DNA from 3 places in the Oceaniradius stylonematis genome. Region 3 is predicted to be linked to each of the others. Evidence: predicted binding sites of a transcription regulator. Region 3 holds the regulator's gene; each other region holds the start of a gene.
The links. The regulator PhoB, encoded in region 3, activates phosphate uptake and scavenging genes when phosphate is short. The targets are predictions, from matches to a motif close to TGTCATNNANCTGTCAT.
Positions count from the first base shown of each region.

Region 1: a site for PhoB is predicted at 2,833-2,849, ahead of ACOQOU_RS13715 (UDP-2,3-diacylglucosamine diphosphatase). Genes of this name have one in related genera too.
Region 2: a site for PhoB is predicted at 3,183-3,199, ahead of phnC (phosphonate ABC transporter ATP-binding protein). Genes of this name have one in related genera too.

Region 1 is NZ_OZ244994.1:2,775,707-2,785,249, reverse strand. It holds gene ACOQOU_RS13730 (DUF6895 family protein) at 1-1,187, opposite strand, end outside; gene ACOQOU_RS13725 (hypothetical protein) at 1,271-1,501, opposite strand; gene ppk2 (polyphosphate kinase 2) at 1,786-2,715, opposite strand; gene ACOQOU_RS13715 (UDP-2,3-diacylglucosamine diphosphatase) at 2,894-3,724, shown strand; gene ACOQOU_RS13710 (DUF3419 family protein) at 3,783-5,027, shown strand; gene ACOQOU_RS13705 (class I SAM-dependent methyltransferase) at 5,030-5,698, shown strand; gene bmt (betaine--homocysteine S-methyltransferase) at 5,780-6,796, shown strand; gene sbmA (peptide antibiotic transporter SbmA) at 6,800-8,095, opposite strand; gene ACOQOU_RS13690 (MAPEG family protein) at 8,266-8,679, shown strand; gene ACOQOU_RS13685 (hypothetical protein) at 8,702-9,052, opposite strand; gene ACOQOU_RS13680 (FGGY-family carbohydrate kinase) at 9,159-9,543, opposite strand, start outside.
Region 2 is NZ_OZ244994.1:2,493,289-2,502,831, forward strand. It holds gene fosX (FosX/FosE/FosI family fosfomycin resistance hydrolase) at 1-51, shown strand, start outside; gene ACOQOU_RS12265 (alpha-D-ribose 1-methylphosphonate 5-phosphate C-P-lyase PhnJ) at 48-935, shown strand; gene phnK (phosphonate C-P lyase system protein PhnK) at 1,031-1,819, shown strand; gene phnL (phosphonate C-P lyase system protein PhnL) at 1,824-2,528, shown strand; gene ACOQOU_RS12280 (DapH/DapD/GlmU-related protein) at 2,533-3,147, shown strand; gene phnC (phosphonate ABC transporter ATP-binding protein) at 3,263-4,099, shown strand; gene phnD (phosphonate ABC transporter substrate-binding protein) at 4,198-5,097, shown strand; gene phnE (phosphonate ABC transporter, permease protein PhnE) at 5,170-6,141, shown strand; gene phnE (phosphonate ABC transporter, permease protein PhnE) at 6,155-7,687, shown strand; gene ACOQOU_RS12305 (alpha-D-ribose 1-methylphosphonate 5-triphosphate diphosphatase) at 7,800-8,939, shown strand; gene phnN (phosphonate metabolism protein/1,5-bisphosphokinase (PRPP-forming) PhnN) at 8,939-9,543, shown strand, end outside.
Region 3 is NZ_OZ244994.1:2,224,485-2,234,027, forward strand. It holds gene ppk2 (polyphosphate kinase 2) at 1-549, opposite strand, end outside; gene ACOQOU_RS10990 (ATP-binding protein) at 717-2,093, shown strand; gene ACOQOU_RS10995 (substrate-binding domain-containing protein) at 2,228-3,262, shown strand; gene pstC (phosphate ABC transporter permease subunit PstC) at 3,428-4,915, shown strand; gene pstA (phosphate ABC transporter permease PstA) at 4,912-6,234, shown strand; gene pstB (phosphate ABC transporter ATP-binding protein PstB) at 6,333-7,079, shown strand; gene phoU (phosphate signaling complex protein PhoU) at 7,121-7,840, shown strand; gene phoB (phosphate regulon transcriptional regulator PhoB) at 7,877-8,569, shown strand; gene ACOQOU_RS11025 (GcrA family cell cycle regulator) at 8,678-9,223, opposite strand.

The sequences.
Region 1 (9,543 bases), 550 kb from region 3:
TCGACGAGCATCATCGACACCGGCGCGCCCTCGCCGACGATCCGGCCGATCTCCGCAAACAGCCGTTCAAAGCGGCGCCCGCGGGCCAGCCGACTGAGCTGCACGCCGTTGGCGATGCGCAACTTGTCGGCGTTCGGGCACGCAAAGTCATCGAGAAAGCCGATCCATTGGGCCGGCTGGTCGCCGGGCGAGAGATCGAAGAAGGCGGTATCGACCACACCCGGCGCGGGTTCGGCGCTGTCGGCAGCGGTTCGCCAGTGCCGCGTCAGGCACAGCATCATCGCGTAGACATGGGTCGTATGGTAGGAATGAAAGAAGTGCTCGGCGGCCCGCCGGTCGCTGTTGAGCAGGTTGGACAGGCGCTCCACGTCATAGCTGCGCGAGGGAAGGAAGCCCGTTCGGCCGAAGACCTCGACCAGCAGATGCCGGCAGAAGCGAACGGTATTGCCCGGCGTGTCGGTGATCATGGCCGCGCAGGCGACAAACTCCGCCATCAGGTCCAGATCGAATTCCCAAAGGCAATCGTAGAGCGCGATTTCGATGCGCTCCAGAAGCCGGTCACGACAAATCTCGCCGGCAAGCGCTTGGGCGCCGAAGTCGGTCGCATACATGATCTCATGCGTGAAGGCGTAGCGGTCGGCGACGTTCATGTAGAGCGGGCTGATCGCCGAGGTGGCGAGCCCGGCGGCCAGACAGGTCTTCATGGGCGTTTTGGCCGGCCGCGCACGGTGGTGCAGGGCGATCAGCCAGTGATCGTCCATCAGCCGGAATGGCAGCTTGTTGGCGGGCACGAAACTCGGATCGGAAACGGAAAGCGCGAACACGGCATCGAACCGCGTGTCGAGATGGCCCATGCGCGTGAGCAGGACGTGTCCGATCCCGAAGGATGTGCACAGGCGCGGATTGGCGCGCAACATGAACAGATGACGTTCCGACCGCACGATCTTTGCGGCCTCGGCGACCAGATCGGCGAATGCAGCGCCCTTTGCAAGCTGCGGCATGTACCGGTCGACCACATAGAGCAGCAGAACCGTCTCGGCGGCGATCTTGTCGAGCGGATGGATGATCTGCTGCGACCCATCATCGTCCGGCAGAAGGTCGGGCCGCGCCGCGACAAGGCGGAGTGGCGCAACCGTGGCGGCAAGCACCGCGCCGACCATCTCGTGCGGTGCGGAGCCGGCTGCCATGCGCGCCGTTGCTGTCGCGCCGGGACGCGCAGGCGCTTTGCCCGCCCCGGTCGCAATGGTGGACATCGCCGTCGCGCCGTCGATCAGCGATTGACCGGCGTATCGATCGCGTCGCGCGCGATCAGTTTCGTCTTGCCCGAAGTCACCAGGACATATTCCGACCAGGCAATGACGTTGTCCTGGAGCGGACCCGACGGATCGATCACCCCGATGCCTTGCGGCTCCAACAAGTCGCGGATCGGCATGTCCAGATTGATCGCCTTCTTGTTGTGAAGTTCTGTGGCAAGCTTTTGCACATCTGTAATGGTCGGCATGACTTTCTCCAATACTTAGCAATATACAATCATTACTTTATCATTTTGAACGTGAATCATCAAATCATATCTAGACTCAACGAGTCTTATTGAATCACAAGTAGAATCCCATTCTGATACGATCTTTTATTTCAAGGTGAAATGTTCCGTGACAGACGGCGCATCGCCCTTGCAGGGCGACACGCACGCCGGTCGCCACCGGCAACCGGAGCAAAGAGCACCGGAGACTATCGGGTGTTCAATGGGCGACGTCGTCGGGCCCGACCGGACATCGAGATGGCGCGTCAGGCGCTCTTTTTCATGTCGGGGTGCATCGTCGCGCCCAATATGTGCTCCGAACGGCCGATCACCTGCGCCGAATGGCCGACGATCAGCGGATCGGGACCGCGCACGATCCGGCGGTCCTTCTTGGGATAAGGCAGGCTCGACAGGAAATGCTGCATCGTGTTGACGCGCGCCCGCTTCTTGTCGTTCGACTTGACCACCGTCCACGGCGCGTCGGCCGTGTCGGTGTAGAAGAACATCGCTTCCTTGGCTTCGGTGTAGTCATCCCACTTGTCCAGCGAAGCCTTGTCGATCGGCGACAGTTTCCACTGCTTGAGCGGGTCCTTGCCGCGCGACTGGAAGCGGCGCAGCTGTTCTTCGCGCGTGACCGAAAACCAGAACTTGAACAGGCGAATGCCCGAGCGCACCAGCATGCGCTCGAAGTCCGGCGTCTGCCGCATGAATTCGAGATAGTCGTTGGGCGAGCAGAAGCCCATGACGCGCTCGACACCGGCGCGATTGTACCAGGACCGGTCGAACAGGACGATCTCGCCACCCGCAGGCAAATGTTCGACATAGCGCTGGAAATACCATTGCGTGCTTTCGCGTTCGGACGGTTTTTCCAATGCCACCACGCGCGCGCCGCGCGGGTTCAGATGCTCCATGAAGCGCTTGATCGTGCCGCCCTTGCCGGCCGCATCGCGGCCCTCGAACAGGATCACGACCTTCTGGCCGGTGTCCTTGACCCATTCCTGGACCTTGAGCAGTTCCACCTGCAGTTCGGCCTTGTGCTTCTCGTAGGCCGAGCGCCGCATCTTGGTGCGATAGGGGTATTCGCCGCTTTCGAATGCATGCGCGATCGCCTGGGGATCGTTGCGCATTTCGGCAATGGTGGCGGGCCGGCCGGCGTCCAGGCTGGCGTCGCCGGCAATCGTGTCCTGTTCAATCATTTGCGTATCCTGTTCAAAAGCGGAAAGATCAACTGGCAATATCGCCTCATCTCACGCCTTTTTGTGATGCGCCGCAATGCGACTTGCGCCATATGACGAAAGGTCATTGCGAAGCGGCGTCACACCAGTGACATACGAGTCTGATTCTGCGAGGCATCTGAAACCGGTGGTACCGACCATGAACGAGCCTCGACGGTTCCGGACACTGTTCTTGTCCGACATTCATCTGGGAACGCGTGGTTGCCAGGCAGAAATGCTGATCGACTTTCTGCGCGAACACGATGCGGACCGCATCTATCTGGTCGGCGACATTTTCGACGGCTGGCGCCTCAAGAAGGGCTGGTACTGGCCGCAATCGCACAATGATGCCGTGCAGAAGCTGCTGCGCAAGGCGCGCAAGGGCACCGAGATCATCTACATTCCCGGAAATCATGACGAGGTCATGCGCTCCTATCTGGGCTCTCATTTCGGCGGAATCGAAGTGCGCGACCGGGACGTCTATGAAGCTGCGGACGGAACGCGCTATCTGGTCATCCATGGCGACCAGTTCGACATGGTTGTCGTGCATGCCAAATGGCTCGCTCATGTTGGCGACGGGGCCTACACGCTCGCGCTGTGGCTCAATGGCTGGATGAACTGGCTCAAGCGGCTTTGGGGCGGCCAGTACTGGTCGCTGTCCAAATGGCTCAAGCTGAAGGTCAAGCAGGCCGTCAACTTCATCGGCGCATTCGAGGAGACGCTTTCAGGGGAGGCCCGGCGCGCCGGCGTTCAAGGCGTTATCTGCGGCCATATCCACCACGCAACGATCAAGCACGACAATGGCATTCGCTACATCAATACGGGCGACTGGGTGGAAAGCTGCACGGCGATCGCCGAGACCGATCAGGGCGAGATGGTGCTGATCGACTGGGCCGCCATCAGCCGCTCGCGGCACAAGGGGCGGGTCGTCGATCTGGGCGCCGCCAAGAAAAGCAGAAAGGCCGCCGGCGCCAAGACGAAAGCCGCCTGATCCTTGGCAGATGCGGCATTTCCTCTAAAACGACTCTCATCCGAACACTGACAGGGCCATGACCATGGGTTCGCCTTCCGCCACGCCGACGGTCCGCACGCAGCTTGGCGGCGCCGTGCAACAGAACAGCGCGTTTTCCGTAACGGGTGTTCTGGAGCGTGCTTTCGCTCAGACCTTCACCGGGCTCGTCTACCCGCAAATCTGGGAAGACCCGGTCGTCGACATGGATGCGCTCGAGATCGGACCGGACGATGCGATCGTCGCGATTGCATCGGGCGGCTGCAATGTGATGAGCTATCTGACGGCCAACCCGGCTTCGGTCGAAGCGGTCGACCTGTCGCCGGCCCACGTCGCGCTCAATCGGCTGAAATATGCGGCGCCAAGGCTTCTGCCCGACCATGCAGCGTTCTTTCAATTGTTTGGCCGTGCCGACGTGGCGGGCAATGCAGCGCTGTTCGACGATTATCTCGCGCCGCATCTCGATGTGGCGACCGTCGATCACTGGAACGGCCGCAAGGGTATTGTCGGGCGCCGGATCGAGATGTTCGAACAGGGTTTCTACCGGTTCGGCGCGCTCGGCCTGTTCATCGGATGGGCGCACAGGATCGCACGGCTGAAGGGTATCGATTTCTCCCGGTTCATGGCGTGCCGCGACATCGAAGAGCAGACGCGCTTCTTCGAAGACAAGGTCAAGCCGGCGATCGACAGCCGCTTCATCAAATGGGTGACGCGCAACCGGGCATCCTTGTTCGGCCTCGGCATCCCGCCGCAGCAATATGAGGCGCTGGCGGGCGCCGCCGACGGTGACATGCATGCGGTTCTCACCGAGCGGACGCGAACGCTGATGTGCGGTTTTCCGCTGTCGGAGAACTATTTTGCCTGGGCCGCCTTCAATCGCGGCTATGACCCGTCCGGCGAAGGCCCGCTGCCGCCCTATCTGCAGCGGGACAATTTCGAGACGGTGCGCGCCAACGCGCACAAGGCATCGATCCGTAACCGGACGCTGACCGATTTCCTGCGCAGCCAGCCCGGTGCGTCGAAGGACTGCTATGTGCTGCTCGACGCGCAGGACTGGATGACCGACGCGCAACTGAACGATCTTTGGGCCCAGATCACGCGCACTGCGCGCGCCGGCGCTCGCGTCATCTTCCGCACCGCCGGTGTCGAGACAATCCTGCCCGGCCGGGTGTCGGACAGCGTGCTCGGCCGGTGGCGCTATCATGAAGAGCGTTCCCGCAAGCTGCACGACCGGGATCGCTCGGCGATCTATGGCGGCTTTCACCTCTATACGCTGGAAGGTTGACCATGGCCGATGCGGCAGACACCCATTCGGGGCTGATGGATGCGATTTACCGTAACCAGCGGCACATTTACGATCTGACGCGCAAATACTATCTGCTCGGCCGCGACCGCATGATCGAGGACCTCGATGTTCCGCCCGGCGGCACGGTGCTCGAAGTCGCGTGCGGCACCGGCCGCAATCTCGTCCACGCCGCACGCCGCTATCCCGACGCCCGGTTTCATGGCTTCGACATCTCGTCCGAGATGCTCAAATCGGCGCAATCGACGGTGTCGAGGAAAGGCCTTGACGACCGGATCGCGCTCGCGCGCGGCGACGCCGCCGATTTCGATCCCGAAGCCCTGTTCGGCATCGCCCGGTTCGATCGCGTCTTCATCTCCTACTCGGTGTCGATGATCCCGGTATGGAAGGAAGCGATCGCCCACGCCGCCACGGTTCTCGAGCCGGGCGGAGAACTGCATGTGGTCGACTTCGGCGAACAGACCGGCCTGCCCGGCTGGTTCCGAACCGCGCTCCGCGCATGGCTGGCGAAGTTTCACGTCGCGCCGCGCGGCGATCTCGAGCCGGTCATGAAAGACGTGGCCGACAGCCATGGCGGCCAACTCGCCTTCACATCGCTCTATCGCGATTACGCCCGATATGGTCGCATGACGATGTCGGCTGCGCCTGCGTGAGCGCGCGGGCCGATTGGCGATTGCATTGATATAAAGACTTCCTTATGTGGTTATGCGATCGACACCATTAGGACCACGCGCATGACTGCCGACAATCCGCTTGCCGCCCTGATCGCCGAAAAGGGCGTGCTGCTCGCCGACGGCGCGACGGGCACGAACCTGTTCGCCATGGGTCTTGAGTCGGGCGATGCTCCGGAACTGTGGAACACCGACGCCCCCGAAAAGATCACGGCGCTGCATCAGGGGTTCGTCGATGCGGGCTCGGACATCATCCTGACCAACTCGTTCGGCGGCACGCGGCACCGGCTGAAGCTGCATCACGCGCAGGACCGCGTGTTCGAACTCAACAAGGCCGCCGCCGAGATCGCCTGCAAGGTCGCCGCTTCGGCACCGCGCCGGGTGCTGGTCGCCGGTTCGGTCGGGCCGACCGGAGAACTGCTGGTACCGCTTGGCGCGCTGACCTTCGATGACGCCGTCGCTGCGTTTCGCGAGCAGATCGCGGGGCTGAAGGCCGGCGGCGCCGAAGTCATCTGGATCGAGACCATGTCGGCGCCCGAGGAGATGCGCGCCGCCGCCGAAGCGGCCGTCGCCGAAGACATGCCCTACACCTGCACCGTCTCGTTCGACACGGCGGGCAAATCGATGATGGGCCTTCATCCGAAGAATGTCGCCCATGTGTTCGATGCGGTGTCGGACAAGCCGGCGGCCGTCGGTGCCAATTGCGGCGTCGGCGCGTCGGACATTCTGTCGTCACTGCTCGACATGCGCGCCGGCGCGCCCGATGCGACCATCATCGTCAAGGGCAATTGCGGCATCCCCGAATTTCAGGGCGAGAACATCGTCTATTCGGGCACGCCGGACCTGATGGCGGACTATGTGCGGCTGGCGATCGATGGCGGCGCGCAGGTGATCGGCGGCTGCTGCGGCACCTCGTTCGAGCATCTCAAGGCAATGCGCCAGGCGCTCGACACGCACCAGAAGGCCGAACCGCCGACGCTGGAAAAGATCACGGAACGCATCGGCCCGCTGGTCAACAGCCCCGCCGCCGACGGCGATGCGGCACCCAAGCGCGAACGGCGCAGCCGGCGCCGGGGCTGAACGCTAAACGCCCGAGCCGATCGTCTCCACCTCTTGGTCGGGGCCTCCTCCGTGAAGGTCGAGCCATTCGCGGTCGATATCCGGCAGGTCCTTGTCGTCGATCGCTGCCTCGAAGGACTGCAGGCGCTTGTAGATCGACAGCAGTTCGACGATCGTCGTCCATGAGTTGACCAGATACTGAAACGAGTTCGAGACCTGATTGAAGGCGGTCAGGATCTGCTGCAGCACGCCGAAGGTGAAGCCGGTCGCAGCGCCCCCTATGATGGTCGGAATCAGCAGGATGTAGACGAAAATGTTGTCGGCCTGCAGGTACATGAACCGGAAAATGTTGAAATACATATATTCCAGGTACAGCCGGAAATAATTGCGGCGCACGTCGCCGAACAGTTCGCGCACGGTCGGCGGCTGGGCGCGTTCCTCGCGGTCCTCGCCATAGACGAGTTCCTTGCGATAGGCCGCTTCGACACGCTGGTTCTTGAACTCAAGCCCCGGCAGCCGGATACCCGCCAGCGCCAGAACGCCGGTCCCGAGCACGGACCAGACGATGGCAGCCGTGAAAAGCGGAGCGGGAATGGCGCCGACGATGGGCAGTTCTGAGACGAACTCGGAGAGGCCCCAGAGCACCGGCAGGAAGGCGATCAGCGTCATCACCGCGTCAACCGCGGACACGCCGAGGCCCTCCATGATGCCGGCGAAGCGCATCGTGTCCTCCTGAACACGCTGGGACGCGCCCTCAATGTGCCGCACCTGCTTCCAGCGGGCCATGTAGTAGTCGTTCATCGCGGTGCGCCAGCGGAAGATCCAGTGGCTGACGAAGAAACGGAACACGACGATGATGGCTATGAACAAAAAGGCAAGCTGCGCAAAAACCACGATCAGCTCGAACAGATCGGCCTGCGTGATCGTGGACCCCTCGGTCAACGCGTCCTGAACGCCGTCGAAGAACGGACGGCGCCAATTGTTGATGGCGACCGATACCTGCACGTTGAAATAGGTGACGAACAGGATCAGCGCCGAGCCGAGAATCGACCAGAGCTCCCAGGGGTGCTTGGCGCGGCGATGCCAGAAGGCAAAAAAGGCCGCAACAAAGATGATGTAGTAGACGTAGAACCAGAGGAACTCGGGGGTGGTGAAGTGACCAAGGCCGATGACCGGTTCCGCTTCCGGGTTCGGCGTCCCCAAACCGATCAGGGCGCCCCACTGGCTGCCGCCCGCATACCAGATGATCATGGCGACTGCGGTCCAAATCAAGGAGGATAGGAAAAAGAGCCTGGGCTGCGGAAAGAAGGATTTGAACAAGGGCGAACGCCTCTCGGAATGTCAGTCGGTCAAAAACGCATGCAGCCAGTTGTAGGCCAAAAGCCGGTGAAAACCAGCGCCGGCGGTCACTTCGGCGTCAATTCGCCGTGTGCTCCACATCAAAGCGCATTATCGTGGTTGGCCGGCGCGACCGATGACAAAGGTATCCGATGACCGCTTCCGCCCTTGCAGCAGCCGGCCTTTATGCCGGGCTCAACATGCTGATCATGTTCTGGCTCGCCAACGCGATCGGCGTGTTGCGCCGCGGTCACAAGATCGCGGTCGGCGATGGCGGCAACAAGCATCTGGCCAAGATCATGCGCGGGCAGGCGAACGCGGCCGAGAACATGCCCCTTTTCCTGATCATGCTGGTGGTCGCCGCCGCCACCGGTATGGCCGAATGGCTTGTTCATCTGTTCGGCCTTGCCTTTACCGCCGGCCGCGCGCTGCATGCTTGGCATTTCATCCAGCCCAAGGCACCGCTCTGGCAACGGTTCGCCGGGTTTGGCATTGCCGGGCTTTCAACCTTCATCCTGGCCATCTGGATGATCGTTGCCGGTCTGCGCGCGGCATTTGGGGGCTGACACCGCAACCGGCCAGACGCCGTCAGGGGCGCCTGATGGCAAAGGCCATGTTCTCGCCATTGACAGCGATGTAGCCGTCGGCGGTCTTCTCGAAGATCACGCAGCGCCGCGGCATGTTGGCCATGTTCAGGCATACCTGTTCGCCGTCGGACGTCCAGTTTCCGCGCATGTTCATCACACCACGGCGCATCTTGAGCGTGCCGTCGGGATTGAACGTCATTTCGCCGCGCCGGCCATTGAACATGGTCACCTGCCAAGGCTGGCCGTCGGCGATCTCGGTGACGCTTTCGGACGCAAATGTGGGTGAAACGCTCGCCCCACCGGCAAGGACGACGCAAGCGAGGACACAACTCGCGATGAAACGGGTGGACATGGCTCTCTCCGGCTGACCGCTTGACTGTGGCCAAGTATAGCCGGCCTCAAAGCCGATGTGGCGTTACGATTTCGCAATGTTGGCGCGAGCGAACCGTTCGAAGATGTCAGCCATTCAGGACACCCTTCATCGCCGGATAGAGTGCCAGATAGCGTTCATAGATCGGCCGGTACTTTTCGACATTGGCAGCGATCGGCTCGATCGTGCGGCCTGGCCGGACCATGGCGCCGATGCCCTCATCGATCGTTGAAAAATGGCCGGCGCCATGGGCGGCGAGCACAGCGGCTCCGGTCGAAGGCGCATCGGGCGACGAAGGCACGCGCACCGGCACGCCAGCCGTATCGGCATGGATCTGCAGCCAGAGGTCGGATGCGGTCGCGCCGCCGCCCACCGTCATCTGCGAACTCTCATATCCGGCGCGCGCGAACGCATCGAGAATGGCGCGTGTGCCGAAACCGATCCCTTCCATGATCGCGCGGAAGATGTGGTGC
Region 2 (9,543 bases), 270 kb from region 3:
CTGGCCGAACGTCTGGCGCGCTACGCGAAGGGAAGAAGGGCCGCCGAATGACCACCCAACCCGCCGAACTCGCCACCTACAATTTCGCCTATCTGGACGAACAGACCAAGCGGATGATCCGCCGGGCGATCCTCAAGGCGATCGCCATTCCCGGCTATCAGGTGCCGTTCGCCTCGCGCGAGATGCCGATGCCCTATGGCTGGGGCACGGGCGGCGTGCAGGTCACCGCCTCGATCATCGGCCCTGACGACACGCTCAAGGTTATCGACCAGGGCGCCGACGACACGACAAACGCGGTCTCGATCCGTGCCTTTTTCGCCAAGGTCGCCGAGGTCAACACCACGACCAGCACCGCCGACGCGACCATCATCCAGACGCGCCACCGCATTCCCGAGGAGAAGCTCGTCGAAGGACAAATCCTCGTCTATCAGGTGCCGATCCCCGAGCCCTTGCGCTTTCTGGAACCGCGCGAGACCGAAACGCGCAAGATGCACGCGCTCGAGGATTACGGGCTCATGCACGTCAAGCTCTATGAGGACATCGCGCGCAACGGCCACATCGCGACCACCTATGCCTATCCGGTCAAGATCGAGGGCCGCTATGTGATGGACCCGTCGCCGACGCCCAAATTCGACAATCCCAAGATGGACCAGTCCGAAGCGCTGCAGCTCTTTGGCGCCGGACGCGAAAAGCGAATCTATGCGGTGCCGCCTTACACAAGCGTCGTCAGTCTCGATTTCGAGGATTTCCCGTTTGAGGTGAACCGGTTCGACCAGCCCTGCGCCCTGTGCGGCGCCGAAGGCGTCTATCTCGACGAGGTGGTTCTCGACGATCGCGGCGGGCGCATGTTCGCGTGCTCGGACACCGACCATTGCGAAAAGCGCCGTGCCGCCGGCCACAAAGGCTCGATGGCAAGTGAAGGAGCGGCAACATGATGACACAAAGCGACAGTGTTTCACCTTACCCTGAGCCGGCCAATGGACGAGGTGAAACCGCAAACCCGCCCCTTCAACAAGCGCAGGGTAAGGGCTTGCCGGCCTTCGATGAAGACAAACCGCTTCTGTCCGCCAGCGGCGTGTCGAAATTCTATGGCAGCCGCATCGGCTGCGAGGATGTCAGCATCGACATCTGGCCGGGCGAGGTTCTGGCGGTGGTCGGCGAGAGCGGATCGGGCAAGACGACCCTGCTCAACTGCATCTCGACAAGGCTGATGCCGACGACGGGCACGGTGACCTACCGCATGCGCGACGGCCACATCCGCGATCTCTACCGGATGGGCGAAGCGGAACGGCGTTTCCTGATGCGCACCGACTGGGGCTTTGTCCACCAGAACCCCGCGGACGGCCTGCGCATGACCGTGTCGGCGGGCGCCAATGTCGGTGAGCGGCTGATGGCGACCGGTGCCCGGCATTATGGCGACATCCGCGCCACCGCCGGCGACTGGCTCGGCCGCGTCGAAATTGCCGAGGATCGGATCGACGACCAGCCGCGCGCCTTTTCGGGCGGCATGCGCCAGCGCCTTCAGATCGCGCGCAATCTGGTCACGGGTCCGCGCCTTGTCTTCATGGACGAGCCGACCGGCGGCCTCGACGTGTCGGTGCAGGCGCGCCTTCTCGACCTGTTGCGAGGGCTGGTCACCGATCTGGGTCTGGCGGTCGTCGTCGTCACCCACGATCTGGCCGTCGCGCGGCTCCTGTCGCACCGCATGGTCGTCATGAAGGACGGCCGGGTCATCGAGACCGGCCTGACCGACCGCGTGCTCGACGATCCGCGCGCGCCCTACACCCAGCTTCTCGTTTCCTCGATCCTGCAGGCATGATGCGATGGCCGTTCCCCTGATCGTTTCCGGTGTCTCCAAGAGCTTCACCATGCATCTGCGCGGCGGCGTCCGCATTCCGGTGGTCGACGCGGTGCATTTCTCGATCGAGACCGGCCAGTGCGCGGTGCTGAGCGGGCCGTCCGGCGTCGGCAAGTCGTCCATCCTGAAGATGCTCTATGGCAACTATGCCGTCGATGTCGGCCAGATCCTGATCCGCCACAATGGCACGCTGATCGACCTCGCGCGGGCCGAGCCGCGTCAGGTGATGGCCGTGCGGCGCGACACGATCGGCTATGTCAGCCAGTTCCTGCGCGCAGTGCCGCGCGTTTCCGCGCTCGATGTCGCCGCCGAACCGCTGGTGCAGCGCGGCGCCGATCCCGATACGGCGCGCCGCCGCGCCGCGGACCTGTTTGCCCGCCTCAATCTGCCCGAAAAGCTGTGGGACTTGCCGCCGGCCACCTTCTCGGGCGGCGAGCAGCAGCGGGTCAACATCGCCCGCGGCTTCATCACCGACCATCCGATCCTCCTGCTGGACGAGCCGACTGCATCGCTCGACGCCGCCAACCGCGCCGTCGTCGTTGCGATGATCGGTGAGAAGAAGGCCGACGGCGTCGCTCTCCTCGGCATCTTCCACGACGCCGACCTGCGCGAGGCGGTGGCGGACCGGATCATCGACGTCACCGGCTTTGCCCCGCAAAAGGCCGCCTGAGCCAATGCCCAAACTGTCCGAACAGCCGATGGTCCATGCAACAGCGCGCGTCACCGGCTCGACGCTTGGCCGCTACACCGAGATCGACGAGGGTTGCGTCGTCACCGAGTGCGAGATCGGCGACTATTCCTATCTGATCCGCCAGACCGAGGCCTGGTGCGCAACCATCGGCAAGTTCGCCAACATCGCCAGTCATGTGCGCATCAACGCCACCAACCATCCGACCTGGCGGGCGACCCAGCACCATTTCACCTACCGGGCGGGCGACTATTTCGACGACGCCGACAACGAACCCGAGTTCTTCGCCTGGCGCCGCGACCACCGGGTCGTGATCGGCCACGATGTCTGGATCGGCCACGGCGCGATCATTTTGCCCGGCGTCACGGTCGGCAACGGCGCCGTCGTCGGCTCCGGCGCGGTGGTCACCAAAGACGTTGCATCCTACGCCATCGTCGGCGGTGTGCCCGCCCGGCCGATCCGCGACCGGTTCACCCCGAACATCGCCGAACGCATGGAGAAACTGGCCTGGTGGGACTGGAGCCATGCCGATCTGCGCGGCGCACTCGACGATTTCCGGACGCTTGAGGCCGAGGCCTTTCTCGCCAGACATGGCGGCTGACAAGCCTGGTTCGGGGCTGTGGACTGTTACACAACTGACACCGAACTGACATTGGACATTCACATCGGGCCGATAGGCCGCGAAACGTGTGCGGTTGCGAAAAGGTCCTTTGCGAATGCTCGAAGTCAGCCAGGTCACCCGTCGTTTCGGGACCAATGTCGCCGTCGACAATGTGACGATCGGCATTCCCGAAGGGCAGATGGTGGGCGTTATCGGCGCCTCTGGCGCGGGCAAGTCGACGCTGCTGCGGATGATCAACCGGCTGATCGACACGACCGAGGGCAAGATCGTCTTCTCCGGCACGAACGTGTCGGCGCTGCGCGGGCAGAAGCTGCGCAACTGGCAGCGCGACTGCGCCATGATCTTCCAGCAGTTCAATCTGGTGCCACGCCTCGACGTTCTGACCAATGTGATGCTCGGGCGGCTCAACCACCGCTCGTCGGTGGCAAGCCTGTTGAACATCTTCTCCGATCAGGAACGCGCCATGGCGATCGCGGCGCTCGAACGGCTGGGCATCGAGCGCGCCGCGATGCAGCGCGCCGGAACCCTGTCGGGCGGCCAGCAGCAGCGGGTCGCGATCGCCCGCGCCCTGATGCAGCAGCCCAAGGTCATTCTCGCCGACGAGCCGATCGCGTCGCTCGATCCGCGCAACGCTCAGATCGTCATGCAGTCGCTGCGCGACATCAACCGCAATGACGGCATCACCGTCGTCACCAATCTGCACACGCTCGACACCGCCCGCACCTTCTGCGAGCGCATCATCGGCATGCAGGCGGGCAAGGTCGTGTTCGATGGCGGACCGGACGATCTGACAGAGGCCGCCGCCCGTTCGATCTATGGCGCGGACGGGCTCGAGGATGCGTTCTCCGAAGCCGTCACCTCGACCAGCCTCGCGCCGGCAAGGCCCGCACGCGCCAAGGAAACCAAGGAACCGGCGCTGGTTGGCGCCTGACAGGTTTAGCCGCTCGCCGGGCCGGACGGGCGGTTTTTTGTTTCAACACGGCCAACCGGGCCATGCCCGATCTTCATGCCACTTCCGGGAGACCAAACATGCTGAAGAAGACCCTGCTCGCGACCGCTGCCGTCGCTCTCGTTGCCACCAGCGCCCATGCACAGGACGTGTTCCGCGTCGGCATTCTGGGCGGTGAAAACGAAGCCGACCGCCTGCGCAACAACCAGTGCCTGATCGACCTTCTGCCCGAAGCCATCGGCGTCAAGGAAGTTCAGCTTTTCCCCGCCGCCGACTATGACGGCGTCGTCCAGGGCCTGCTTGGCGGCACGCTCGACTATGCCGAACTGGGCGCCTCGGCCTATGCCAAGGTCTATCTCGAAGACCCCGAAGCTGTTGACCCGGTCCTGACCACCCAGCAGGTGGATGGCGCCACCGGCTATTATTCGATCATGCTGGCCCGCAAGGATTCGGGCATCGAGTCGATCGAGGACGCACGGGGCAAGCGGCTCGGCTTTGCCGACCCGGACTCCACCTCCGGCTTCCTCGTTCCGTCCGTCGCCCTGCCGGCACAGCTCGGCATGCCGATCGACGAATACTTCTCCGAAACCGGCTTCGGCGGCGGCCATGAGAATGGCGTTCTCGAAATGCTGAAGGGCAATTTCGACGTTCAGGTGACCTGGTCGTCGGGCGTTGGCGAGTTCGCCGACGGCTACACCTCGGGCAACATCCGCAAGATGGTCGACAAGGGCCTTCTGGACATGGACGAGGTCAACGAAGTGTGGCGCTCGCCGCTGATCCCGAACGGCCCGATCGTCGTCTCCAACCAGCTCGATCAGGACGTGCGCGCCAGGTTCATCGAGTTCTTCAAGGCCATGCCCGAAAACCATCCGGACTGCTTCCGCTCGGTCCAGGGCGGCGATTTCGCCGGCTTCATCGACGTGGACCACTCGTTCTACGAGACCATCGTCGCCGCCCGTAAGTCCAAGATCGGCTCCTGAGCCTGATCGACACCATGCCGCGCCGCGTTCCGAAAGGGGCGCGGCGCGTCATCATCTGGCGGACCTTTTCCCATGGCATCGACAGACTTGCACGATCCCGACGCGTATGTCCGAAACGGGCAATACGATGTCGATCGCCACTGGCGCGATCTCGTCCGCCAGCGCCGTCTCTACACGGCGTTGAGCCTGGGCATCCTGTTCGTTGCGCTGTTCGCGTCGCTATGGTTCGCCAACCAGACCAATGCAGGCAAGTTCTTCGACCGGCTGCCGCACTTCTTCGACTTTGCCGGCGGCATGATCCCGCGCGACGGCTGGGAGGTGTGGCGGGCGCTGTTCGATCTTGAGAGCCCCTATTATGACGGCTCGTTCAAATATGATTATCCCGATGGCCGCGTCTATTTCTGGGGCACCTGGTACGTCCCCGAATACATCCACAAGATGGTCGAGACGCTCAACATCGCCATCCTGTCGACCCTGATCGGCTTCATCTTCGGCTTCCTTCTCTGCTTTCTGGCCGCCACCAACCTGACCACGACCCGCTGGCTGCGCTTTGTCGTGCGCCGCTTCATGGAGTTCCTGCGCGCCTTCCCGGAGATCGTCATCGCCGGCTTCTTCCTTGCCATCTTCTCGCTTGGCCCGGTGCCGGCGATCATCGCCGTGTCGATCCACACGATCGGCGCGCTCGGCAAGATGTTCTTCGAGGTGGTCGAAAACGCCGACATGAAACCCGATGAGGGCCTGCGGGCGGTCGGCGCCAACTGGACCGAACGCGTCTGGTTCGGCATCGTGCCGCAGATCATGCCGAACTTTCTCAGCTACACGCTGCTGCGGCTTGAGATCAATGTGCGCGCCTCCACCATCATCGGTGCGGTGGGCGCGGGCGGCATTGGCGAAGTGCTGCGCCTGTCGATCAGCCGCGGCCACGAGGCCAAGACGCTGGCGATCATACTCCTTCTTTTCGTCACCATCGTCGCCGTCGATCAGCTTTCGGCCTGGCTGCGCCGCAAGATCGTCGGCGACCAGGCCTTCCAGTTCGGCGCCTAGTGGAGATGATGCCATGACCATGTCCGCCCAACCGCTTTCCACCGCCCGGATCGACGAGATCATGGCTCGCCAGCCCGACGTGTTCCGGCGGCCCTTCCACAAGCGTTTCGCCGCGCCGCTGGCCGTCGCCGCAGTGACCGCCTACTGCATCTACGCCTTCTGGTTCTTCTCGATCGGCCAGGTCTTTGCCAACGGCAACTGGAACATTGCCGGCACCTATCTGGCCGACTGGGTGTCCTATGAGGTGCGGCCGGACATCGAATATCGCGACGGCGAGATCGAGGTGACCTTCCCGCGCTTTTCGCCGCTCGGCGAGAACCCCGATCCCGACTGGATCGAGACCGAACAGGGAACCGTCACAGTCATCGTCGACCGCCCGACGGACAATTCGGCATCGGCCGCACCGGCGTCGGGCTCTTTCATGTCGCCCAACTCCGATGCGACATTGACGGCCGAAGACAATGCCCTTGGCGGCGCGGCGCCGGCGGCGGACGAGGCGGTCGTCACGGAAACGCGGCAGGGCGTCGCGCGCGCTCTGGTGACCATCTATGAGCGCGGAACCATCGACGTGACCCCCGACCGCGTCATCGTTACCCGCTACAATGGCACGCTTGACGTTCTGATCGACCGGGAGAACGAGCAGGTCCTGCCGCAGGGGCCGCTGCCAGAGTGGGCAAGCCAGCGCGCGCCGGGCGCCAAGGTCTTCATCGACTTCGGCTTTTACGGGCGTGCAGAAATCCGTCACCGCGAGGTCAAGGTCAATCGCCGCTTCCTGGGCTGGGAGAATTTCGTCTTCGATCCCGCCTCGCCCTATTGGGGCCTGGGCTTCGGCGAGGTCATGGGCAAGGCGTTCGGCCCGCCGATCGAGGAGGGGCGGTCCAATTTCGGCATCATGTGGCAGAACATCGTCTACAATGCGGAATGGCAGCACGGAGATGTCTGGATCAAACTGCTGCAGACCATCGTGATGGCCTTCGTCGGCACGCTCTTTGCGGTCTTCATCGCCTTTCCGCTGTCCTTTGCCGCCGCCCGCAACATCACGCCGAACCGTTTCGTCAACCAGATCCTCAAACGCTTCTTCGACTTCCTGCGCTCGGTCGACATGCTGATCTGGGCCCTGTTCTTCACCCGTGCCTTCGGGCCGGGACCGCTGGCCGGCATCTCGGCGATCTTTTTCACCGACACGGGCACACTCGGCAAACTCTATTCCGAAGCGCTCGAAAACATCGACGACAAGCAGCGCGAAGGCGTCCGCTCGGTCGGCGCGGGCCCGGCGGCTGTCCAGCGTTTCGGCGTGGTGCCGCAGGTGCTGCCCATCTTTGCCAGCCAGGCGCTCTATTTCTGGGAGTCCAACACGCGGTCTGCGACGATCATCGGCGCTGTCGGGGCCGGCGGCATCGGCCTCAAGCTCTGGGAAGCCATGCGCACCAATCAGGACTGGGAAAACGTCTTCTACATGGTCATCCTGATCCTGATCGTCGTCTTCATCTTCGACAACGTCTCCGGCGCCTTGCGGGCACGGCTGGTCGGCCGCCAGGCGGGCTGACGGCTTGATCGCCGCGTGTCTGCGTTGAGACGGTCACGCAAACGTCATAAAGACGGACCATAGGAAGGCCGGCGCCAATGCGCCGATTCCCCGACAAAGAGAAACGCATCCGATGACGCCGCAAACCGTTCTGACCAACGCCAACCTCGTTCTTGAAGATCAGGTCCTGCACGGCACGATCGTCATCGAAGATGGCGTGATCACCGACATCGATGCCGGCGCCGTGGCCCATGGCGAGGACATGGATGGCGACTATGTCGTCCCCGGGCTGATCGAGCTGCACACCGACCATCTCGAGCAGCATTTCGCGCCGCGTCCCGGCGTTCGCTGGCCGCTGACCGCCGCCATTCAGGCCCATGATTCGCAGATCGCGGCTTCCGGCATCACCACCGTGTTCGATTGCCTGCGGCTGGGTTCCGACGAGGATGGCGGCTTCGAAAAAGGCGAGATGCGGGCCATGTCAGGCGCCATCCAGGAGGCGCAGCGCGAGGGCCGGTTGCGCGCCGAGCACCGCATCCATTTGCGCTGCGAGGTGTCCGCCGCCGACGTGATGGACCATTTTTCCGAATTCGAGGACGATGAGGCCGTCGGCTTGATCTCGCTGATGGATCACGCGCCCGGCCAGCGTCAGTTCCAGACGCTTGACCAGTACGAGCTCTACTACAAGACCAAGCGCGGCCTGTCCGACGAGGAGTTCCGCGCCTTTGTCGAACGCCGGCAGATGCAGTCGGCGATCTATTCGGACAAGCACCGGCACGCGCTGGCCGCGATCTGCGCGGCACGCGGCATTGCCATTGCCAGCCATGACGATGCGACGCTCGATCATGTCGAGGAAGCCAAGCAGTTCAACGTCACCGTCGCCGAGTTCCCGACATCGATGACCGCGGCCAAGGCGAGCCACGATGCGGGCATGGGCGTTCTGATGGGCGCGCCCAATGTTGTGCGCGGCAAGTCGCACTCGGGCAACATTGCCGCCCGCGAACTGGCGCGCGAAGGCGTTCTCGACGTGCTGTCGTCCGACTATGTGCCGTTCTCGCTGGTCTACGCGCCGTTCGTTCTGGCCGAGGAGATCGACCATATCGACCTGCCGGACGCGATCGCCATGGTGACGGCCAATCCGGCACGTCAGGTGGGGCTCGAAGACCGGGGCCGGCTGGCGCCCGGCCTGCGCGCCGATCTGGTGCGTGTGGGCCGTCAGGACACGATTCCGGTCGTCCGCCAGGTCTGGCGCGAGGGGCGCCGGGTGGCCTGATGGGCGGCGTCGATCCTGCGACCGGCATGCTCTTTGCTGTCGTCGGGCGCAGCGGCGTCGGCAAGGACAGTGTCATCAACCATGCGCGCGCCGCGCTGGCCTGCGACCACCGTGTCCTGTTCGTGCGCCGCGTCATCAGCCGTCCCGCCGACAGCCGGGGCGAAGACCATGAGCCGGTCACCGAAGACCAGTTTCGCCGGCTGCTGGCTGAAGGCGCCTTCTGTGCCGAATGGCAGGCGCACGGCCTGCATTACGGCATCCCGACGGCGGTTCTCGACCATGTCGAGACCGGCGGCGTTGCCATCGTCAACGGATCGCGCCAGGCGCTCGACCGGCTGTTTGACCGGTTTCCGCACGTTCAGGTGGTCGAGATCGTCGCCGACCCCGAGGTGATCGCAGCGCGCCTTGCCGCGCGCGGACGCGAAACGGCAGAACAGATCGCCGGCCGTCTCCGCCGCTCCGTGCCCGCCTATCGCGGCGCCGATACGGCGGTGACCATCGACAATAGCGGCCCGCTCGCCATCGCGGGCGACGCGCTGGCCCATCTGGTCCGTGCGCGCCTGTCGGGCGCCGTTGCACGGCTGCGCCCGGTCTTGACGAATCC
Region 3 (9,543 bases):
GATGCCCTCATCGACGATGATGCGCTCGAAATTGGGCGCATCCCCCAGAAAGGCCGTGTGCTGTTCGGGCGTGCAGAACCCCATCACCGGTTCCACGCCGCCGCGATTATACCATGACCGGTCGAAGGCGATGATCTCGCTTTCGGTCGGAAAATGGTCGACATAGCGCTGGAAATACCATTGACCGCGCTCGCGGTCCGACGGTTTTGGCAGGGCGACCGCGCGCGCGTTGCGCGGGTTCAGATACTGCCGGAACCGGCTGATCGTGCCCCCTTTGCCCGCCGCATCGCGCCCCTCGAAGACAGCGATGATCCGCTCGCCCGACTGCCCGATGTGGCTTTGCAGCAGCACCAGCTGTTCCTGCAGAGCGCGCAACTGGTCGTTATAGGCATCGCGATCCATGCGCTCGTCATAGGGATAATCGCCGGATGTAAGCACATTGTCGTCGACCCAGTCGGGCAGGTCCGGGTCGTCAATGTCGAAACGCCGCATTTCGCCGTCGACGGGCAGTTCGAGAACCCGTCCGTACTCCGCCGCAAAAGATGCCATCTGTGTCTCCCCCAAGGCCGCCCTGCTCCGCGTTGTCATCGTGCCGCTAGGGCGAAGCTAACGCGTCCCGGGGCGCATTGAAAACAACTGATTTGCCGCGCGGCCTTTCGTTTGCCCGCGCGGCGCCATAAGCATGAAGGCGGCGCTGCGGGCGCCGGAGCGGGACAATGACAATGCCGGAACGCGACATGGCCGACCAGGACCTGCCGGGCGCAGACACGGGGCTGTGGCCCATGCGCCTGTCGGCAATGCGTCGCCGTCTTGTCTCCCACCGGTTTCCGCTGGCGGCCGCCCTGGTGCTGTTCGGCATGTTGGTCGCCCGGGGCAATGTCTCGCTGCCGCTGTTCCTGGCGCTTTCGGCAGCGATGCTTGCCGTATGCCTGCTCGCGCCTGTCCGCACGGTCTCCGAACGTCGCCGCGCCGCCTCGGGAACGGATGGCGTTCGCGCGCTTGAGACGGCACCGTTCGCTGCCGCCCTCGACGGCATTCCCGATCCTGTCCTGTTGATCGACCGGCGCGGTGCGGTGCGCCACGCCAACCTGCAATATCAGCGCATGCTGGGCGCGATGCGGCCCGGCGCCTCGGTGCAGATCCGCTTCCGGTCGCCCGAAGTGCTGGAGATGATCCAGTCGGCGCTGGCCGGCGGCGCCCCCGGCCCGGTCGAGTTTCTCGAACGATCGCCGCGCGAGCACTGGTTTCTCCTGTCGATCTCCGCGCTGGCCTCGGGCGCCGACCGGCGAGGGGGATTCCTGCTTCATTTCAGGGATCTGAGCGAGTTGCGCCGCGCCGAGCGCATGCGCACCGACTTCATCGCCAATGCCAGCCATGAACTGCGCACGCCGCTCGCCTCGCTGGCGGGCTTCATCGAGACCCTGGCCGGCCCGGCCCGCGACGATGAGGGCGCCCGTGACCGGTTTCTGGCCATCATGCATGAACAGGCCGAACGCATGTCGCGCCTGATCGACGATCTGTTGTCGCTCAGCCGCTTCGAGACGGCGCTCGGCCGCTCCGACTTCGCGCGGGTCGACCTGATCGACATCCTCGTCCATGTCGTCGGCGCCTTCCAGCCCATGGCCGGCCGCAACGACATCGCCATCGCGCTCGACCGCGCCGCCCTGCCCGACGACCGCGTGTTCATCCATGGCAGCCGCGACGAGCTGATCCAGCTTTTCGAGAACCTGGTGGAGAACGCCATCAAATATGGCGGTGACGGCGGCAGGGTGGAGATCATCGCCACGCCCGCCGAACTGGGCGGAATGCCGGCGACATCCATCGAGGTGCGCGACCATGGCCCGGGCATTGAGAGCGAGCATATTCCGCGGCTCACGGAACGGTTCTACCGCGTCGATGTGGAAACCAGCCGGGGCAAGCAGGGCACCGGACTGGGCCTTGCCATCGTCAAGCACATCGTCACCCGGCACGAGGGGCGGCTGACGATAAGGTCGCGGCCCGGCGAGGGGACGAGGGTGTATGTCATCTTCCCTGCAATGGTCGCGGACAACGTAGACCAGAATCCGGAAAAAGAAGAAAAAACAGAAACTTGAACTGTCATAAAACTGTTTCCATCCTGTCATAAAAGCGGCAAGGGCAGGCCGCTAGAAACGGTCCTGCCAGCCATTGCTGGCGCCCACGGCCGCCCTGCGGCTAATCGGACACGAGCCCTACCGGGAGTTACCCCATGAAATCCTTGAAAGTTGCACTTGCTGCAGCCCTCTGCGCGACCGCGCTGACCACGGCCGCCCACGCGCGCGACCAGGTGTCTGTCGCCGGATCGTCCACCGTCCTGCCCTACGCGACGATCGTCGCCGAGAACTTCGGCGAGACCTTCCCCGACTTCCCCACGCCGATCGTTGAGTCCGGCGGTTCCTCGGGCGGTCTGAAGGAATTCTGCCGCGGCGTCGGCACCGAGTTCATCGACATCGCCAATGCCTCGCGCGCCATTCGCGACAGCGAAGTGGCGAGCTGCGCCGAAGCCGGCGTGACCGAGATCCAGGAAATCCGCATCGGCTATGACGGCATCGTCTTCGCTTCGGACATCAACGGCCCGGACTTCGCGCTCGAGCCGATCCACATGTACCAGGCGCTGGCCGCCCAGATCGTCGTCGACGGCGAACTGGTCGACAACCCCAATGAGACCTGGGCCGACGTGAACCCCGACTTCCCGGACTGGGAAATCGCCGCCTACATTCCGGGCGAAAAGCACGGCACCCGCGAAGTCTTCGAGGAAAAGGTTCTTCTGGTTGGCTGTGAGGCCGCTGGCGACCTGCAGGCCCGTATGGATGCCGGCATGGACGAGGACACCGCCGAGGAGAACTGCTACGCGGTTCGCAAGGACGGCAAGTCGGTCGACATTGACGGCGACTACACCGAGACGCTGGCCCGCATCGATGCCAACAAGGAAGGCATGGGCGTGTTCGGTCTGGCGTTCTACGAGAACAACACCGACAAGCTGAAGGTCGCCACCATGTCGGGTGTCACCCCGACGACCGAGAGCATCGCCGCCGGTGAATATCCGGTGTCGCGCCCGCTGTTCTTCTACGTCAAGAAGGCGCACCTCGGCGTCATCCCCGGCCTGAAGGAATATGTCGAGTTCTTCATCTCCGACGCGATGACCGGCCCCGACAGCCCGCTGGCCGAATACGGCCTGGTTGCCGCCCCGGACGAGGAGCGCGAAGCCACCCGCGCCAGCTTCGCCGCCGGCGAAACCCTTTAAGCCGCGACCGGCTTTGCCATCGAGGGGCGCGGCCGGCTTCGGCCGCGCTCCGTTCGCATGATCCGGCCGATTGGCGGTCGCCGTGCGCCTTGTCGATCCAGAAGAGCCGTTTTGCGTCCCCGCAGGTGACGGAAAAGCGGAAGCCGACCCCGGGGGAAAGGCACAATGAGCGCCACAACCATCATTGCCATCGTGCTGGTGATCGGTGCGGTCGGCTATCTGGCCGGCGCGGCGCGTGCCCGCATGGTCGTCGGCGGCGAGACCGCAAAACTCCATTCACGCCCCGGCTATTACGGCTCTTTCATTCTGATCTGGGCGACGCTACCGGCGCTGCTGCTTCTGGTTGCCTGGTCGAGCTTCGCACCCGTCCTGATCGACAACCAGGTCCGCGACACCATTCCCGAGAGCGTCCGCGCCGAGCAAAGCGCGACCCAGCAAGACCTGTCGATCAACATCGTCGAAGCGATTGCCGAAGGCTTGAGGCTTCTCGATGAGCGTGAACTGCAGCAGGCGACCGCCGGCTTCGTGCTGCTCCGACCGCTGCTTGCCGACAAGGGCGTGGCGCTGGCCGGCAATGGCGAAGACTGGATGATCGCGTCGGCGCAACAGCTCAATGCGCTGCGCGACACCAACATCATCTGGAAATCGATCGCCGTGATCGGCCTTTCGATTGTCGGCTTCACCGCCGGCCTTTTGCAGATCCGCGCCCAGTTGCGGGCCCGCAACCGCGTCGAGGGCGTCATTCACGCCGGTCTGGTCCTGGCGTCCACGGTCGCCATCCTGACGACGGTGGGCATCGTCTTGTCCATGATCTCGGAAACCGGCCGCTTCTTCTCGTCGGTTCCCCCGCAGGAATTCTTCTTCGGAACGGTTTGGGATCCGCGCTTTGCCAATGCCGAGGACCCCGATGCGGCCGGCCAGTTCGGTCTGATCCCGCTGCTCGCCGGGACGCTTTACATCGCCTTCGTCGCCATGCTGGTTGCCGTGCCGATCGGGCTGTTCGCTGCCATCTACATGGCCGAATATGCCAGTTCCCGGTTCCGGTCGATCGCCAAGCCGCTGCTCGAAGTGCTGGCCGGCATCCCGACCATTGTCTACGGCTTTTTCGCGCTTGTGACGGTCGGGCCGTTCCTGCGCGACCTGTCCGGGCAGATCGCCGGCATCGCCACCGGCGAGGTCAGCAGTTTCATCAGCGCGACCTCGGTGCTCACCGCGGGTCTTGTGATGGGCATCATGCTGGTGCCTTTCGTCTCCTCCCTGTCCGACGACATCATCAGCGCCGTGCCGCGATCGATGCGCGATGGCTCGCTGGGTCTTGGCGCGACGCGCTCGGAGACGGTCAAGCGGGTGATCCTCCCCGCCGCGCTGCCCGGCGTCGTCGGCGCGCTTTTGATGACCGCCTCGCGCGCCATCGGCGAGACCATGATCGTCGTCATGGCCGCAGGCGTTGCCGCGCGCCTGTCGATCAACCCGTTCGAGCCGATGACCACCGTGACCGTCAAGATCGTCAGCCAGCTGACGGGCGACCTTGAATTCACCTCGCCGCAAACGCTGGTCGCCTTCGCGCTGGGGCTTACGCTCTTTTTCATCACGCTCGCGCTGAACGTCTATGCGCTCTACATCGTGCGCAAATACCGGGAGCAGTACGAATGACCGATGCCTCGCTGACGCCGGCAACGACCGCCACCGGCACGCGCAGCCACACGCGTGACATCGGGCTGAAGGCACGCTACGCCGCCGAGCGCCGGTTCCGCGCCTATGGTCTGGCGGCGGTTGCGCTGGGCCTGTTCTTCCTGTTCCTGCTGCTCGGCTCGGTGATCGCCCAGGGCTACACCGCCTTCTGGCAAACCTCGATCCAGCTCGATATCGAATTCGATGAAGAGGTGATCGACCCTGATGGAAACCGCGACAGCGACCGGATGGTGCTGCTGACGGCCAACTATCCGCTCCTCGCCCAGCGCGCGCTTCACGAAAAGCTCGGCGTCGATCCCGACGACCGCGCTGCGCGGCGCGATGCCAATTCGCTCCTTTCCCAGGGCGTGCGCACGCAATTGCGCGACATGGTCGTCTCCGACCCGTCGATCATCGGCACGACGCGCACGGTCTGGGTGCTGGCCCATGGCGACATCGACAGCGCCGCCAAGGGCCAGTTCGACCTGACGGTCGAGGAGTCGCGGCGCCGCGTAAACGACCGGCAGCTCGGCTACATGCAGACGCTGGAAGAGGCCGGCGTCATGGAAGGCCGGTTCAATACGGGCCTGTTCACGTTCGGCGCGTCCAGCCGCCCCGAGACCGCCGGCATGGGCGTCGCCATCATCGGCTCTTTCTACATGATGGCGATCGTCCTCGTGCTGGCGCTGCCGATCGGTGTCGCCGCCTCGATCTATCTGGAAGAATTCGCCCCCAAGAACCGCCTGACCGACGTCATCGAGGTCAACATCAACAATCTCGCCGCCGTGCCCTCGATTGTCTACGGCCTGCTCGGTCTTGCCGTCTTTATCAACTTTGCGGGTCTGCCCCGCTCGGCCGCCGTCGTCGGCGGGCTGGTACTGACGCTGATGACGCTGCCGACGATCATCATCGCCACCCGCGCGGCGCTCAAGGCCGTCCCGCCCTCGATCCGCGCCGCCGCGCTCGGCGTTGGCGCCTCGAAAATGCAGATGGTGTTCCACCACGTCCTGCCGCTTGCCGCGCCCGGCATCCTGACCGGCACGATCATCGGACTGGCCACGGCGCTCGGGGAAACCGCGCCGCTGCTTCTGATCGGCATGGTCGCCTTCGTCGCCGACTATCCGGCGACGCCTTTCGACCCCTCGACGGCTCTGCCGGTTCAGATTTATATGTGGTCGGGACAGGCCGAGCGCGCATTCGTCGAACGCACGTCGGGCGCGATCATCATCCTTCTTCTTTTCCTCGCGGTCATGAACATCACCGCGATCATCCTGCGCCGCAGGTTCGAACGGCGGTGGTAGTGAACATGAGGACCACGGACATGAAAGTCGATACCCAGCAGGGCTTCGCCGACGGCACGGCGACAGCGGTGGCCGGTTCCAACGAGTTTCCCGTCAAGATGGACGGCAAGAACGTCAACGTCTTCTACGGCGAAAAGCAGGCCATCTTCGATGTCAATCTGGAGATCCGCGAGCGCCAGGTGACCGCCCTGATCGGCCCGTCCGGCTGCGGCAAGTCCACCTATCTGCGCTGTCTGAACCGCATGAACGACACGATCGAGAGCTGCCGCGTTACCGGCCTGATCACCATGGATGGCGAGGACATCTACGATCCCTCCATCGATGTGGTCGAACTGCGCGCCCGCGTCGGCATGGTGTTCCAGAAGCCCAACCCGTTCCCCAAGTCGATCTTCGAGAACGTCTCCTACGGACCGCGCATCCATGGTCTGGCCAGGTCCAAGGCGGACCTTGAGGCGCTCGTCGAGCAGAGCCTGCGCGGCGCCGGCCTTTGGGATGAGGTCAAGGACAGGCTGCAGGAGCCCGGCACCGGCCTGTCCGGCGGCCAGCAGCAGCGCCTGTGCATTGCCCGCGCCATTGCGGTCTCGCCCGAGGTCATCCTGATGGACGAGCCCTGCTCGGCGCTCGATCCGATCGCCACGGCCATCGTCGAGGAACTGATCGACGAACTGCGCCAGAACTACACGATCGCGATCGTCACCCATTCCATGCAGCAGGCCGCGCGCGTGTCGCAGCGCACGGCGATGTTCCATCTGGGCGAGCTGGTGGAAGTGGACGACACCGAGACGATGTTCACCAACCCGTCCGAAAAGCGCACCCAGGACTATATCACCGGCCGCTTCGGCTGATCGCCACGACCCGCCTTCCGAACAGAAACGGAACCAAGAACATGTCCCAGCACACGGTCACCGCGTTCGAAGAAGACATGAGCTTCCTGGCTCACAAGATTGCCGAGATGGGCGGTCACGCCGAGCGCATGATGGAACAGTCGGTGCGCGCGCTGGTCGAAAACGACCTGCAGCTGGCGCGCCGGGTGGTCACCGACGATCTGGTGCTGGACGAAGCGCTGCGGCTGATCGACGACAAGTCGGTGCTGGTGATCGCCCAGCGCCAGCCCGTGGCGAGCGATCTGCGCGAGGTCTTCGCCGCCATCCGCATCTCCACTGACCTCGAACGGATCGGCGATCTGGCCAAGAACATCGCCAAGCGCGTCGAGGCGATCAATGAAGGCAAGCATGGCGTGCGCCTGGTGCGTGGCATCGAGCATCTGTGCGAGCTCACGCTGGCGCAGCTCAAGGAAGTGCTTGACGCCTACGGCACGCTGTCGACCGACAAGCTGTCCATGATCCGCGACCGCGACGACGAGATCGACGCGATGTACACATCGCTGTTTCGCGAACTTCTCACCTATATGATGGAAGACCCGCGCAACATCACCACCTGCACCCATCTCCTGTTCTGCGCCAAGAACATCGAGCGCATCGGCGACCACGCCACCAACATCGCCGAGGCCGTCTATTACATGGTCGAGGGCGACCGGATGCCGCCGTACCGGCCCAAGGACGACAAGAGCCACAAGATCAGCGTCGAGGCCGGAGAGGGGCAGTAGGCCAACACGCTGCACGACTGACGGAAGACGACGGACATGGGTGCGACACCAAGGATCATGGTCGCTGAAGACGAGGAAGCCCTGAGCGTCCTTCTTCGCTACAATCTGGAATCGGAAGGCTACACGGTCGAAACCGTGCTGCGCGGCGACGAGGCGGAGATCGCGCTGCGTGAGACGCCGCCCGATCTGCTCATTCTCGACTGGATGCTGCCGGGCCTCAGCGGTATCGAACTGTGCCGCCGCCTGCGTGCCAGAACCCAGACGCAGCGCCTGCCGATCATCATGCTGACCGCGCGCGGCGAGGAATCCGAGCGCATTCGCGGCCTGTCGACCGGCGCCGATGACTATGTGGTCAAGCCTTTCTCGACCCCCGAACTGATGGCCCGGGTCAAGGCGATGCTGCGCCGTGCCCGGCCCGAGATCATGGCATCGCTGCTCAAGGTCGGCGACATCGAGCTCGATCGCGAGACCCATCGGGTCTACCGCAACGGGCGCGAGATCAAGCTCGGGCCGACCGAGTTCCGGCTTCTGGAATTCTTCCTTCAGGCTCCGGGCCGCGTCTTTTCGCGCGGTCAGCTTCTCGACGGGGTCTGGGGCGAGAACATCTATGTCGACGACCGGACCGTCGACGTGCATATCGGCCGCCTGCGCAAGTCGATCAATTTCGGCCGCCTGCGCGATCCGATCCGCACCGTGCGCGGCGCCGGCTACGCGCTCGAAGGCTCCTGAGCCGCGCAGACACGTTCAAGCGCGACAACGCCCGACACAGAAGACCGCGGCACCGGGCCGCGGCCAATTTGTTACGCCATGTTTTTGGGGAGAAGCCTTGGAACCGTTCTAGCGGGCGCGCTTACGGTCGTTCTGCTGGAAGGCCAGCTTGCCGTGATATTTGCAATAAGGCGAACCGTCGTCGGTCCCGTGGCCGCAAAAGTAGAACTCGTCCGTCAGCGGGTCGCCATAGGGCCATTTGCAGGTGTTTTCGTTCAGTTCGGTCAGCATCAGCCGCTTGGCGATCGGCACGACGACATCCTCGATCGGGCGCGTGTCGGGTACGACCAGGGCTTGCGGGTCGGCATCCTGCTTGAGCGCGGTTGCCGCCATGCCTTGCCTGACGCCGCCACGCTGCATGGCCGAACCATAGGCATTGGTTCGCGCGCCGCCGCCGCCGCCGTTGCCGAGATTGGTGCGTGGTGCCGACGGCCGCTTGATCTTCGGCGCCGCGCTCTTGGTGCTTTTGGCGCGGCCCGAAAGCTTGAGCCGGTGCACCTTGCCGATCACAGCGTTGCGGCTCACGCCGCCGAGCTTGGCCGCGATCTGGCTGGCGCTCAGCCCGTCGGCCCAAAGCTTCTTCAGCATTTCAACGCGTTCGTCGGTCCAGCTCACGATCATCTCCGTTTCGACAGGCAGAATCCGGACCCGTTGCTCGGCCTTGAGGACAAGGGCCGGCGACGATACGCAAAACCGGGGAACGTCATTCTGCTTGGGCGTTTGCTCCGGCTGACAAGCTACAATATCGGTTGACTCCTGTTCAAGAGTCGGCTCGTCGCATGGGAATCGTTTTGTGCTTTTTCCCCAACTTGGCCCGACGGCGAGTATGCCGGGTCCGCCGCGCGAAGGCGGCACGATTGACGAAACCCGCCGGCGGCTCTAAGGAGATAACGGCCGCTCGCAAGGGCGGTTTTTGTGTTTTCAGCCCGGCGCCG